DNA from 2 places in the Paenibacillus sp. KACC 21273 genome. Region 1 is predicted to be linked to the other one. Evidence: predicted binding sites of a transcription regulator. Region 1 holds the regulator's gene; the other holds the start of a gene.
The links. Region 1 encodes Rex, which represses fermentation and respiration genes when NADH is low (regulators of the CRP and FNR family bind a similar motif). Its sites were predicted from a motif close to TTGTGAAATATTTCACAA; they were not measured.
Positions count from the first base shown of each region.

Region 1 (7,687 bases):
GCCTATGGTTTAAGTATCCCCCTATTTTGTTGGCAGTAGCTCTTTTTATGTTTATGGCAGGTTGTTCTGCAACTTCATCTGTAAGTCCTAATTCCTCAACTTCTACTGCATCTACTTCCACTACTACTGAAGCAACACCCACAACTACGACTAACACAACTACAACAGGAAAAGTCACTATTGGAGTATCTATCCCAGATATGAATGACCGTTTTATCAGTTATGTAGCAGCCGGCATGGAAAGTTATGCCAAAAAACATCCTGATGTGAATGTGATTTATGCTGATGCCAAAAATGATGCTTCTACTCAACTTCAACAAATCAAAGAATTTATTGCGCAAGATGTCAGAGCTATTGCTTTTCTACCGATGGACCCCTCGATTTCAAAAACGATTGTTGATCTAGCCAATCAAGCGAATATCCCGATTGTAGCCGTCAATCGTACTTTCAAAGAATTAGATACTCTCACTTCTTATGTAGGTTCAGATTCATTAACCGCTGGTAAGCTTCAAATGAATGAAGTCGCCAAACTTTTGGGCGGAAAAGGTAATATTGCTATTATGGATGGCGATATGGGTAGTGATGCACAGGTTAACCGCACCCAGGGAAATAAAGACGTTATCGCTAAATATCCTAATATGAAAATTGTTTTTGAAGAAACAGCGAATTATGATCGCGCTAAAAGTATGGCACTAATGGCCAAATGGTTAGCATCCGGTCAACAAATTGATGCGGTTGTTGCCAATAATGATGAAATGATTATTGGGGCTATTCTTGCAACTCAAATGGATGGAAAAGATCAAAATATTGTATTTGCAGGTGTAGATGGTACGATGGATGCTTTGAATTTTATGAAAGCTAATAAATTAAAAGTTACCGTTTTTCAAAATGCATCAGCTCAAGGTAGTCAAGGTCTTCAAACAGCAATAGAAGCTGCTAATGGTAAACAAGTTCCTAAAGAAATCAGCATTCCTTATGAACTGATTACCCCAGCTAATGAAGAAAAGTATATAGCGAAATGGAAATAAGTATATATGAAGGAGTGGTCTGCGATGCGTCTATCTATCCTGCATAAGCTTTTAGCTGGATTTCTTGCCATTGCTCTTATTGCTGGCTGTGCGGGAGTGATCTATATTATGTCTCTTCAACAAATTCAGCAATCGATGAGTACAATTTTGGATCGTTATGTCACTCTAAAATCACAAGCAGATAATTTAAAATTTTATGCTACTACTCAAAATGGATATATGCAGACCTATATGCTGAGTCGCGATTCGTACTATGGTTCTCAATTATTAAGTACGAATGATCAGACGACCAAACTTTTGAATGAGATGAAAAGCTTAGTCGTCTCCAAAGAAGATACCGCTCAATTAGATTATATGCTGAAAATGAACGAGTATTACAAAACCCACGCCCAAGAACTGTTCAACCTGCCTCCTGCTCAAGTGGATCAATCTTATCTTGATGTGATTACCAGTGTTATTCCTGTAGGAAGTATTATTGTTAAGTTTGCTCAACAATTTTCGGATCAACAAGATGCTTTGATGACGGCTGCCAAAGATGAAAATACACAAAAAATAGCACATGTTCGCCAGCTAGCTATCGCAATCAGCATCATTAACTTCGCATTAGCGATTATTATTGGCATCTTTATTTCACGTCTTATCTCCAAACCATTACAAAAATTAAGTAAAGCAGCCAAATCTATTTCTACAGGGGATCTCAATATTGAAGATGTAAATGTTAAGCAAAAAGATGAATTAGGGGAGTTAGCTATTTCCTTTAATAGTATGAAAAATAACTTGCGTCATCTTGTTCATGAAATTAATGATAATGCTTCACAGGTTATTACAATTTCTAAAGATGTTGCTAGTGGTACGTCTGAAACAGGTAAAGCTGCTGAACACGTTGCAGACATTATGTCTGATCTATCTAGCAGTACACAGGATCAAGTTAAAATTGTAGAAGGTGGATTACAAACTGTCTATGATGTTAATAAGGATATTCAGCAGATTGATCAAAGTAGCCAGCAAGCGATGAGCGTTGCGCAACAAGCACAAAGTCAAGCGCTACTCGGTAATCAAGAAATAGTACATGTTATGAACCAAATGGATCAAATTCATCAACGTATGAGTAAATTGGAAGTGATTATTTCTTCGTTAAACAAACGCTCTGGAGAAATTGAAGAAATCAATAATGCAATTTCTTCGATTGCAGCTCAGACGGGTCTTCTTTCTCTCAATGCAGCAATTGAAGCTGCACGTGCAGGTGAACACGGACGTGGATTTGCTGTAGTTACTTCCGAAATCCGTAAACTTTCTAACGAAACCAATGAATCCGTAGATCGGGTGAGAGCACTTGTCAATGCTATTCAAAGTGAAACAAAAGGTGCTACCAAATCGGTGGAAAACATGGTTAAAGAAGTAAGTCAAGGTATTGCTGCGGCTCATTCTGTAGGTAATTTGTTTAATACCATTAAATCTCTAACCGATCATACCACTTCTGAAATTAAAGAAGTGACTGATTCTATCCATCATTTATCGGAACATTCACAGAAGATTGTCAAATCTATGGAAAATATCTCAAGCTTGACCGATCATGTTGCTTCTAACACTGAAAGCGTAAGTGCAGCTACAGAAGAACAATTAGCTTTCTTGGAAGAAAGTACAGCTCATACCGCTACACTTCATTCTATGGCTGAGAAATTACAAAATACGGTACTGCAATTCCGTTTATAATCTATGCTTAATTAACAAAAAAGCATGATCTTTGGATTCAGTATATGAATTCCTTAGATCATGCTTTTTTATATGGTTTGAGCTTGATGATGTTATTCTTGCCCTGTTCCTTTTAAAGTTGCAGGCAATTCCATAGGTCCACCTAATTTGGTTCCATCACGGAAATTGTAGAAAAGATAATAATAACGTTCATTCAGTTTGGCAAAAACTTGCCATGCATATTTTCCATTATATGAGCCAGGTACAATTCGTACAGCTTCTGCTCCAGGCAAATCTTTTTGCAAAAGATCGGTGGCGGCTTGATAGGATACTGTACCTGCTGTTTTCTCAACATGCACTGCATTAGCTCCTTCTGCTACCGAACCGTCTATATTAAATTTGACCCAGACCATTAGATCTTCTTGTGCTGTATTTTTACCTTCTACAACCCAATACGTTGAACTATCTGTCCAGACGGAATTGAACGTACGCGTCACAGATACAATATCCGCTTTTTCCTGTGCGCTGTTAATAGCCAGTTGTTCTTTACTCCATGGCTTTGCCATTACATGCACATAAAATTGATTTACACCTAAAATCAGCAATCCTACTACAACGATAATGATTGCAATCCACTTGCCACTTCCCAAATTTCGCAAAACACGCCATCCTTTCCTGTCGACTTCCAGTTAGCGTTTAAGCAAACCTTCAAAAGCACTTTGGGCTTCATGACGAATTTTTTCTTCATCCAATGTTAATGATATACCGTCTTTGATCAATTGCTTACCGTCTACCCAGACATGCAATACATCTTTAGCAGATGCAGAATAGATTGTATGTGAAATAAAATCAGTACGTGGTAAGAAATGCGGTTGATCTACATTAAGTGCTGTAATATCAGCTTTCATTCCTACAGCGAATGTACCTACATCATTCAAAAATACAGATCTTGCACCGTATTCAGTACCCATTTTCAATGCTTCTAATGCAGGCACAGCTGTTGGATCGCCGGATACTCCTTTATGAATAAGAGCAGCCAAACGCATTTCTTCAAACATATCCAGATTGTTATTACTTGCCGGGCCATCTGTTCCCAAAGACACAACAACGCCTGCACGCAACAGATCAGGTACACGTGCTACACCACTTGCTAATTTGAGGTTACTACCCGGGTTATGAGAAATCGCTACTTTATTCTCAGCAAGCACTTCGATCTCTTCATCATTCAAATGAACAGCATGCGCTAACAATGCTGGACGAGTGAAAAATCCTAATTTCTCCAAATGAGCTACAGGACGTAATCCATAATCTGTAACGTTTAATTGAACTTCTGCTAGTGTCTCAGACATATGTGTATGCAGCGGCAAATCCAAATCATGAGCTGCTTGTACAAATTGTTCGATGTATGCAGGTGGACAAGTATACGGTGCATGTGGAGACATCATCGTTGTAATACGTCCATTCGCTTGACCATGCCAATCACGTGCAAAGTCGATTGATTGTTTTAGCTTTTGCTTTTGTTCTTCTTCTGAACACAAGCCGATTACACCACGCATCAATACTGCACGCATACCCGATTGTTCTACCACTTCGGCTACACGTTCTGAGCGATCATACATATCGAGGAATGTAGTTGTACCGCCTTTTAACATTTCTAATACAGACAGAGCAGTTCCCCAGTACACATCGTCACTTGTAAATTTCGCTTCCATCGGCCACATTTTTTCTTGTAACCATACTTGTAGAGCAAGATCATCTCCATATCCACGTAACAACGACATCGCTGCATGACCATGACTGTTGACTAGACCCGGAATAAAGAACAAATGATTGCCATCCACTACGGTTGTGTCTTCTTCGATCACAGGTTCTTCTTCTCCAAGATACGTAATCCATCCATCTTCAATCACCATATGTCCAAAAAGCATTGATTTCTCTTCGCTCATTACAGCAAACATACCGTTTTTGATGACCCATTTGTTCGAGGTGTTATTCATTAGTTTCATGTTCCTTTCCATCTTCCAGATAATAGGCAAGGCTTAATAAATCCGTTGTAAAATCAGCAGTATGCACACGAATATGCGGTGGAGCTTTCAAAATAATCGGTGCAAAGTTCAAAATAGCCTCGACCCCTGCTTCAATTAACTGATCTGCTACACGCTGTGCTTCAACATTAGGCACTGTAACAATTCCGATACGAATACTTCTCGCTTTGACTGTAATTCCAAGTTCATCAATAGGCTGTACGACTAATGTATTGATTAAAGAGCCTACTTTCGAATCGTTGGAATCAAACACAGCTACGATTTTCATTGTTTCTTTTAGATACATATTATAGTTAGAAAGGGCATGCCCTAGATTACCAGCGCCTACAAGTGCCACATTGATTTGTTGATCTAATTTTAAAATATGACGTATTTTCTCAATCAAATACGATACATCATAACCGATCCCTTTACGTCCAAAATCTCCAAAATAAGCTAAATCTTTGCGAATTTGTGCTGGATTCAAGTCTAATTTTTGTCCCAGTTCTTGCGAAGACACTGTAGGAACTTCACGTGTGTGAAGTTCGTTCAGATATCTAAGGTATACAGGTAGTCTTCGCACGACTGCTTCTGATATTTTGTCGGATTTCATGCTTGCTCCCCCTCTTGATTTACAGTTTCCTTTTCAGGTTCGGCCTGGCTAAGCCATTCTGTAATACGGGGTACCATCTGCTCTGTCGGCATATGTTCCATTTTGGGACCGGGCAATGAATATAGAAAATGCTTGCCATAATAGGACTCGATCACACGAGTGTCATAGACAATAACGATTCCCCGATCACTAGATGTCCGTACTAATCTACCAAAACCTTGTTTGAAACGGATAACTGCTTGCGGTACAGATAATTTCATAAATGGATTTTTCTTTTCTTTTTTCAGCCGTTCACTTTTGGCTTCAAGCAGTGGATGATTAGGCGGTTGAAAAGGTAAACGTACGATCGCCAGACAGGTTAACGCTTCGCCTGGAATATCGACCCCTTCCCAGAAGCTACTTGTACCCAGTAACACCGAAGCGGAACGCTCTTGGAATCTTCGAGTGAGCTTGGTACGACTTCCTCCATCGACCCCTTGTCCAAATACTGCAATATCGCTATGTGATAACTTCTCTTTCAATGGCTCATACACCTGCTTGAGCATCCGATAAGAGGTAAATAACACCATCATTCGTCCATTGGTCGCTTTGGCAGTCTCCGCTAATGAGTTCGCTAACGTATCTACAAAGAACGCATCACCAACACTGCCTTTGACACTTGGAAAATCGCGCGGAATTAACAACAGCGATTGCTCACGATAATTGAAAGGTGAAGATAACTGTTCAGTCATCAATCGACCTTCTTTTTCCGCTTCTACAAGCCCTAACTGTTCAATCATATATTGAAATTTCTTTTCTATTGATAAAGTAGCTGATGTCAAAATAATACTTTTCTTTTTATCAAAAAAGTACTCTTTCAATTGCTTGCTCACATCAACCGGTACAGCATACATCTGTAAAGACTTGCTACGGTAATTCCCATTAGCTTCATACCAGTAGACTGTATCTGTACTTTCCAGCTTCACAAATTGACGCAGATCATCTCGTACCACTGTTAAGTCTTTGAATAGACCCGACACATCTGTTACCAGACTATCTGTGCCTAACTGCTCATCGCTGTCTTTGATCTGATTCATCACTTGCTCGCCTTTACGAATCAACTGACTAAGGCCGATATGAATCTGATTCTCAAGCTCTGTAATCACATTCCATTCGGTCGGTTGCTTTTCCGGTAAAAGTCGAAGCGTGAACTGCCCGGCTTCACCAGGAGCGGCATCACTACGCTGAGGTAACAAAGCAAATAGTAACTCACTTAATTTATCCCAGTTTTCTTTGACATCTACAATTTCAGGATATAGATTATCAATCGCTATCGCCCAATCCATACCACGTTCATTGCCAGAAGAACCTAATTGTTGACGCAAAATCGCTAACTGACCATTTTTGCTGTCTTTGAACAATCTTAACAGTGGATGAACCAATGTGAAATATTTCATATGCATACCCAAGTGCTTACCTGCAACATCTTCTAGATGATGTGCTTCATCAATAACCAAGCGATCATAAGCAGGTAACAATTGATGCCCTGCTTTGACATCGGTAAATAATTTCGAGTGATTGGTAATGACTACATCTGCTGTACCTGCTTCATGCTTCGCACGATGGTAAAAACATTTGCGGAACCATGGACATGCACGACCCAGACAAGAATCGGTATCACTGGCTACCGTTTCCCAGAAGTCAGCACCACGATTACCCATATTGAGTTCTTCATCATCGCCAGTTTCTGTCGCATTTAACCAGACAATCATTTGAGCTGCAATCAATACATCTTCTTTAGGGCTTTGAAATTCTTTTGTATTTATTTTATGCTCAAATTTGCGCAGACACAAATAATGCTGGCGTCCTTTGAATACGGCAGCACGAAATGCAAATGGAACAACTTGAGTCAATAATGGAATATCGCGTTCTCGCAACTGTTCTTGCAAGTTAATCGTATGCGTACTTACCATGACACGATCGTTTTCTTTGACACTATGATAAATCGAAGGTAATAAGTACCCTAGCGATTTGCCTGTTCCTGTTCCTGCTTCGATCAATAGATGCTTATCATCGGTCATCGCTTTGATCACTTCTTCAAACATACGATTCTGCGGTTCCCGTTCTTCATAGTTAGGAAGCAGATTACGTAAGTTTTGTTTCACTTGCTCTAAAAATTCATCAAATGAAACATCTGCAAGTGGCATATTACCTCGCTCTTCATGAGCCGGCAAAATTTCATTCCAATCGCCTACTTTTAACGCCAATTGACGGAAAAAGCGATGTTCGTCCAAATCTTGAATCGGCTGTGCTTCTTTCTCCATCCGCACGCCATCAAAATACCAACCGAG
Region 1 is NZ_CP117876.1:2,031,124-2,038,810, reverse strand. Features, by position in the region: gene PQ460_RS09265 (sugar ABC transporter substrate-binding protein) at 1-1,028, shown strand, start outside; gene PQ460_RS09260 (methyl-accepting chemotaxis protein) at 1,053-2,741, shown strand; gene PQ460_RS09255 (cell wall elongation regulator TseB-like domain-containing protein) at 2,834-3,379, opposite strand; gene PQ460_RS09250 (amidohydrolase) at 3,410-4,717, opposite strand; gene PQ460_RS09245 (redox-sensing transcriptional repressor Rex) at 4,710-5,357, opposite strand; gene dinG (ATP-dependent DNA helicase DinG) at 5,354-7,687, opposite strand, start outside.

Region 2 (7,687 bases), 500 kb from region 1:
TTGAGCAACAATTGTCCTTGCTCTACAATATCGCCTTCTTTAACCATTTTCTCAAAAAATTGACCTTTCAAACGAACCGTATTCATACCGACATGAATTAACATTTCAGCGCCATCGTTAGATGTGATACCTATTGCATGTCCGGTAGGGAAAACAGTCGTTACTGTACCATTTACAGGTGAAGTCAGTAGACCTGAAGTAGGTTCTATCGCAATACCTTTACCCATAGCACCGGAAGAAAAAGCTGGATCTTCAAGTGACTCTAGTGGCATTGTTGTTCCTTGTAATGGGCTAATAATAACTTCTTTCGCAATAACAGAAGCGGTTGTTGCAGTAGTCGTAGCTGCATTTCCTGTTGGAGCAGGAGCATCATTGGCTGTAACGACTGTAGCTTCTTCTTTGAATCCAAGAATATATACCAACAGAGCAGCTAGAACAAAAGCAACTAGCAGTCCAATCACAACAGCAGCGAACCCTGTACCGATATACGTAGGAAGAGCAAGCAAACCAGGTAGAGCAAAAGCAATCGCTCTTGAGCCACCAGCACCGATAATCGCGCCACCTACAGCACCAGCGATACAAGCATAAATAAATGGTTTTTTCAATTTCAATGTAATCCCGTAAATCGTTGGTTCAGTGATCCCGAAGATTGCGGCCAGTGTAGAAGAACCGGCTAATGCTTTGGTATCTTTATTTCTTGATTTGAAAAATACACCTAAAGTTGCACCCGCTTGAGCCATAACCGCAGCTGTTAACATCGGCAACATTGGATCAAATCCATTAGCTGCAATATTTCCAAGCATAATCGGAACAAAGCCCCAGTGGACGCCGAAAATAACAAATACTTGCCAGAATGCCCCTGCGATACCACCTGCTAGAATAGGGCTCAAATTATAAATCCATGTGAATCCTGATGCTAATCCTTGACTCACTAAATGACCTACAGGACCGAATACAAGGAATGTTAGAGGAATAACAACTAACAAAGCCACCATAGGCACCAAAATATTTTTAACAGATTCATGAATAAATTTGCTTGCAAATCGTTCTACATACGATTGTACCCATACTGCCAAAATAATCGGAATAACGCTGGATGTATAGTTAACCAGTACAATCGGAATATTCAGAAAGCTTAAACTGATCCCACTATCTAATGCTGTCAAAATCGTAGGATAGACTAACGCGCCTGCAATTGCAATCGATACAAACTGATTGGTTTTGAACTTACGCGCAGATGTAACCGCCAGGAAGATCGGTAAGAAATAAAATACACTATCTGATGCTGCATTCAGAACAAGATAGGTGCCTGATGTGTTATCTAGCCAATGAAGTGCTAGAAATAAAGCGACTAATCCTTTTAATACCCCTGCACCTGCCAGAGCTCCAAGCAGAGGAGAGAAGATGCTAGAAATAATATCGACTGCTTTACCTAGTATATTGGTATCTTTATCTGTAGCCGTCGTTGATGCTTCAGTCGATTTCTCTACATCTTGCAAATTCGTTTCCGCCATAATTTTATCGTACACCTGACTAACAGAGTTGCCGATAACGACTTGAAATTGTCCGCTATTTTCGACGACTGTGATCACACCCGGTGTTTTTTCGAGCGTTGCTTTATCTGCTTTACTAGAATCTTTTAAGCTGAAGCGTAGACGTGTTGCACAATGGAATACCGAATTAACATTCGATTCTCCGCCGACCAGATTAATAATTTGTTTGGATAAATCTTGATTACTCATGATTGATAGCTCCTTTATGAATAAATACATCGATTAGTACAAGATCCTCACGACATGTTGGCCGACATGGGTGAAAGGAAAGCTTTACTGTCAATAAAAGAACAAAGAGAAATTGCCGGCGCTCTTTATTTTCTTTTATAAACAAGAAAAACCTAAACTCGTGGTGAAATAGACAGCGAACTAACGCGTCCTTTTCACCATCAGTTTAGGTTTTGCCTGCATAACCAGTCACAATCCTAATGGATGGAATGTATTTAATTATGATTGTTCTTCTTCAATCGTTGTTCGTTCGGTTACCCGGTGAATATGAATAGTGAGGTAGACATATTCATCTTTACTCAATGATTGATCGTATGTTTTTTCTAAATAATCATTGATTTTGGAGACACATTCAAATGCTTTACTATACGCTGTTTTGACTTGATTATAAAGGAATTCTTCTCCACTATAATGAATCTCTTTGCGTAACAATCGCATCGCAAAATATTGCAGATGAGTAACAAAGCGAGAATAGTTAAGTGACGATTCATCCAGTACAATGCCATAATGATAAGTCACGATATTGAGGACATGCTGTACAATCTCTGTCATTTTGATCGTAGCTTGCATTTCATTACCATCCATACGAGCATTTACAATATGAAGAGTGATAAACCCAGCTTCGTCTTCGCCTAATGAAATACCAGTACTGTCTTTGATCATCTGTAAAGCATCTTGACCGACACTGTATTCTTTTTTATAAAAGCGTTGAATCTCAAAAAGTAACGCATTTTTGATATGAAGCTGTTTCTCATAACGCTCTAATGCAAAATGAATATGATCTGTCAGTGTCAAATAAATATTATCGCTCAATGTTGTACCTAGCACCGCATTGGCATGATTTACAATTTGATTGACTAGCTCTAGATGGGAGACAGGAATCTCATTCAACAACTCGGTTAACTTGGCTGTGAATTCGTTCTCATTTAACATAAAGATTTTATCTATTTTGGTATCATCTACCGGATCACCAATCACTTTATTAAAAGAAATACCTCGACCCATTACAATAATTTCTTTGCCTTTTTGATTTTTGGTCAGTAGTACATTATTATTTAATATTTTCTCTATAATCATAATCTTCCACCTACAATTCTAAAATGAACGGGGGTTATTTTATAGAAAATATACAGCAATACATGTATATAAATATAAAAAATGCCCGAAATCATTCCAATACCATTTTTCTACAAAATGATATTACAATAATCTCAGGCATTGCCCGCTTAACCGGTCACAATCCTTTAACTAACTTTATTGTAGTATATAATAAAAGCGATTACAAGAGTGATTTGCAGATTTTTTCTAATGTTTATCCATTATTCGTCAAATCATATTATAATTGTCGTAATTTGTCTTATGTAAAAAGGATCGAGTAGTGTTATAATTAACATATTAACTATCTTAGGATAGTCAGAGGGGGTGAATACCTTGTTTGAAATGCATGATTGGATACCGTATTTATTTTCGATTGGTCTGTTAATTACAGTGAGTTATGGATATATTGCTCATCTGTATTGCGGAATCACGGAATTTTGGATCAGTAACCGGCAACTTCGTGGACATTATGATCTGCCTTTGATCATTTTCAAAACGATACATCATACACCGATAACACTGGCACGAATCATACGCCGTAAAGAAGCTCCTGATGAAGATGCAGGAGATTGCCTATCCTCGTTGAGCCATAAGCAACAACATCAACGAGGAGGAACAACATGCAATTATTCAAGGGATTCACTTTTACGGGAAAACAAGGTCGTCTTTACGGTTTAATACTAGGTTTAATGATGATGGTATTATTAGCAGGATGCGGTACCTCATCTGTACAAGAAGTCAATTCATCCACACCCGGCTTTTTTACTCATTACGTTGTCTTTCCATTAACTTATAGTATGCAGCATATTGCAACTTGGTTCGGTGGAAGTTACGGGCTGGCTATTATTACTTTGACACTGGCAGTACGGTTTGCTTTATTCCCATTAATGATGCGTCAAGCTAAAGGTCAACAAGGCATGAAGCGCAAAATGAGCATTATGCAACCTGAACTTGATCAGCTCAAAAAGAAATATGAGAATAAAACCAGTACCGAAGACAAACAAAAGCAACAACAAGAAATGATGGAGATCTACAAAAAGCATAGCTTTAATCCATTAAATATCGGTTGTCTGCCTATCTTGATTCAATTGCCTATTTTATCAGGTATGTATACAGCGATTCGTGCTACACCGGAACTGGCTTCTCATTCATTTTTGTGGTTCAAATTAGGAGAGCCTAACTGGATTATGGCGATTATTGTAGCATTACTGTATATGCTTCAAGCCAAAGTCTCACAGTATAATATGACACCTGAACAACAAAAACAATTTGCAATTATGGGGTATTTGTCTCCAATTATGATGGCATTCTTTTCATTCAGCGCACCAGCAGCGATGCCTTTATACTGGATGGTGAGTGGATCATTCTTATTAGTACAGACTTTACTATTCCGCAAAATGTATCCGAACAGTATCCCTGTTCAGACCGCACTTGAAATTGAAGTCGAACCTGAACCTGAAACGTTAGAGCCTGTAGCCATAAGTAACACAAAAGCCAAAAAACTGGCTCGCCAAGCCAATCAAAGTAAAAATAAGTCTGCAAAAGCATAACGATATGTGTTAGGTAAGATAAGATTTTACATCACAAAAGATCATCACTCTTAAAAAGAAGAGGATGATCTTTTTGATGTGATCTTGCTATAAGGGTAAAACTTGGAGAGGTTTTACACCAAAAGAGATATAGAGATAGAGAGTGAAAGACAAAGGAGAGCTATACGTATGAAGATTATTAAAATGGTGCTTCAAATTGCTGTGTTATACCTATTTTACATAATTGGAACGTTAATTCAGCAATATTTTCATTTGTTTATACCGGGCAGTGTGCTAGGAATGTTGTTATTATTTGCTTTATTAATGTTAAATGTTTTTCCTGAAAAGTGGATTCAGACAGGAGCCAATACTTTACTGTTCTATTTACCGTTGTTTTTTATCCCGGCGACAGTAGGAGTTATAGAGCATCTCGATTTATTTGCAGGTAAAGGACTATTATTGATTCTAATTGTTGTTATTAGTACATTGTTCACGATCGGAATTACAGGTTTTGTAGCGCAGTGGTTTATTACACTGGCTGATCGATCCAAATCTAATGCACAATCGCCTGCTCCTATACCTGAACACAAATTGATCTATGAAAGTAGAGATCAGCACAAATGAATATAGGTATAGCTTTATTAATGATTGTGATGACGTTGGCGTTATATGTTGTAGCTAGTCTATTGTACAAACATGTACGGATATCAATTCTAATTCCTGTACTAACAACCACTTTTATGATTGTTGTTATTTTACTACTTACGCATACTTCGTATTCTACTTATATGATCGGTGGAGAATGGATCAGTAAATTAATGGGGCCTGCTGTGGTAGCTTTAGCTTATCCGCTGTATCGACAACGACATTTGTTCAAGCAGTACGGGTTATCTATTCTGGGAAGTTCATTAATTGGTGTTGTCGTAGGAATGCTGAGCGGAGTGGGGATGGCTTTGGTATTGGGATTCAGTGAACCTTATATTATTTCTATTATTCCTAAGTCTGTTACGACACCTGTCGCTCTTCAAATTTCGAATAATTTAGGTGGAGAAGCTTCGCTTACTTCTGTCTTTGTAATGATTGCTGGCTTTACAGGGGTTATTTTGGGGCTTGGTTGCCTGAAATTATTTCGGGTTAAAAATGCGATTAGTGTCGGGATTGCTTTAGGTGTCTCATCCCATGCACTGGGAACAGCTAAAGCGTTAGAACATGGAGAAATCGCGGTCTCGATGGGATCATTAGCATTAACGATCAGTGCGATTGTGTCTTCTTTTATCGGGCCATTAATATTAGTAGCGATCTATCATTAAGTTGTTATGATGTAAATAAATAGCATAAAAGTAGTGATCTCAAAGTCGATGAATTTCATCGGCTTTTTTTATTTTGTGATCTCAATCACATTTTGTCACTTTTTGTTACATTTTTAAAGAAAATTTGTGATTTTAATCACAATCGTATCTATGACTTTTTGACTACAATGTATTTAGTTTTTTAATCAATTTTCAGAAAAGAAAGGAAGTTATCGGATGGATGTTCTTATGCTATCCCGGATTCAGTACGCGCTAACGACCGTATTTCACTTTTTCTTTGTACCGGTATCGATTGGGCTCGTATTGTTGGTAGCTATTATGGAAACGATGTATGTTATCACTAAAAAAGATCAGTACAAAGTAATGACCAAGTTTTGGGGCAAGCTATTTTTGATCAACTTTGCTGTTGGAGTAGTTACAGGGATTTTTCAAGAATTTCAATTTGGCATGAACTGGTCTAATTATTCACGTTTTGTAGGTGATGTGTTTGGTGCACCACTTGCAGTAGAAGCTTTATTTGCCTTTTTTCTGGAGTCTACTTTTATTGGATTATGGATCTTTGGTTGGGAACGCTTGTCTGCCAAAGTACATTTACTCTGTATCTGGTTAGTAGCGTTCGGAACAACATTATCGGCATTCTGGATATTAACAGCGAACTCATTTATGCAACATCCTGTCGGATTCACGATCAATAACGGACGTGCCGAAATGAATGACTTTTTTGCTCTTATTACCAATGGTCAAGTGTTGGTTGAATTTCCACATACCGTATTTGGTGCTTTTGTTACTTCAGCCTTTCTTATGGCAGGAATCAGCACATATAAAATGTTGCGGCGTGAAGATATTGAAGTATTCCGCAAGTCATTTCAAATTGCGATTATTGTAGGCATCGTATCATCGTTAGGAGTAGCTTTTAGCGGTCACTCTCAAGCTCAATATCTAGTAGAAACGCAACCGATGAAAATGGCTGCTGCTGAAGGGGTATGGAACACTACTGCTGAAAAAGCGCCCTGGATGTTAGTAGGTGGAATTGATACCAAGATGCAACAAAATACATTCGAGATTAACTTTCCACTTAAAGGATTACTCAGTTATCTATCATATGGAAAATTCACAGGTTCTGTGACAGGGATGAAAGAACTTCAAGCTCAGTATGAGCAAAAATATGGCGAAGGCAATTACATACCACCTGTCAAAACAACATTTTGGAGTTTCCGTATTATGGTGGCTAGCGGCATGTTAATGATCGCTTTATCTGCTTATGGTGTGTATCTAATGTTCCGACGCAAAGTAGAACAAGCACCGAAATGGTATTGGTATGCGATGATGTATGGGATTGCGTTACCTTTTATCGGCAATACATCCGGTTGGATTATGACAGAAGTCGGTCGTCAACCATGGACAGTATTTGGACTCATGACTACCGCAGATAGTGTATCACCAAGTGTATCCGCTGGTTCTGTGTTATTTTCGACGATTACGTTTACTCTGGTCTATACCGTTCTTGGAGCAATCACAGTAGTTTTATTTGTTCGCGAAATAAAAAAAGGACCAAGTGATGAGCATTCCCATGACGATCATTCCAATGATCCGTTTGAAATGGAGGAGTTGAAACATGCTATCTCTTAATGAAGTATGGTTTGTATTGATCGCTGTATTGTTTGTTGGTTTTTTCTTTTTAGAAGGTTTTGATTTTGGGATTGGTATGTCTACGCAGTTGTTAGCTCGTAATGATATGGAACGTCGTATGCTAATTAACTCAATTGGGCCTTTCTGGGATGGTAATGAAGTATGGTTAATTACAGCAGGCGGAGCGATGTTCGCGGCATTTCCGAACTGGTATGCGACAATGTTTAGCGGCTTTTATCTTCCTTTTGTAGCTTTATTGCTGGCTTTGATCGCTCGTGGCGTTGCTTTTGAATTTCGTGGTAAAGTCGGTCATTCTACATGGAGCAAAACGTGGGATATG
Region 2 is NZ_CP117876.1:2,528,056-2,535,742, forward strand. Features, by position in the region: gene PQ460_RS11380 (beta-glucoside-specific PTS transporter subunit IIABC) at 1-1,742, opposite strand, end outside; gene licT (BglG family transcription antiterminator LicT) at 2,001-2,858, opposite strand; gene PQ460_RS11390 (hypothetical protein) at 3,213-3,557, shown strand; gene yidC (membrane protein insertase YidC) at 3,500-4,429, shown strand; gene PQ460_RS11400 (CidA/LrgA family protein) at 4,598-5,032, shown strand; gene PQ460_RS11405 (LrgB family protein) at 5,029-5,718, shown strand; gene PQ460_RS11410 (cytochrome ubiquinol oxidase subunit I) at 5,935-7,347, shown strand; gene cydB (cytochrome d ubiquinol oxidase subunit II) at 7,334-7,687, shown strand, end outside.
Region 2: the regulator Rex is predicted to act here: its motif matches at 5,843-5,860, upstream of PQ460_RS11410 (cytochrome ubiquinol oxidase subunit I).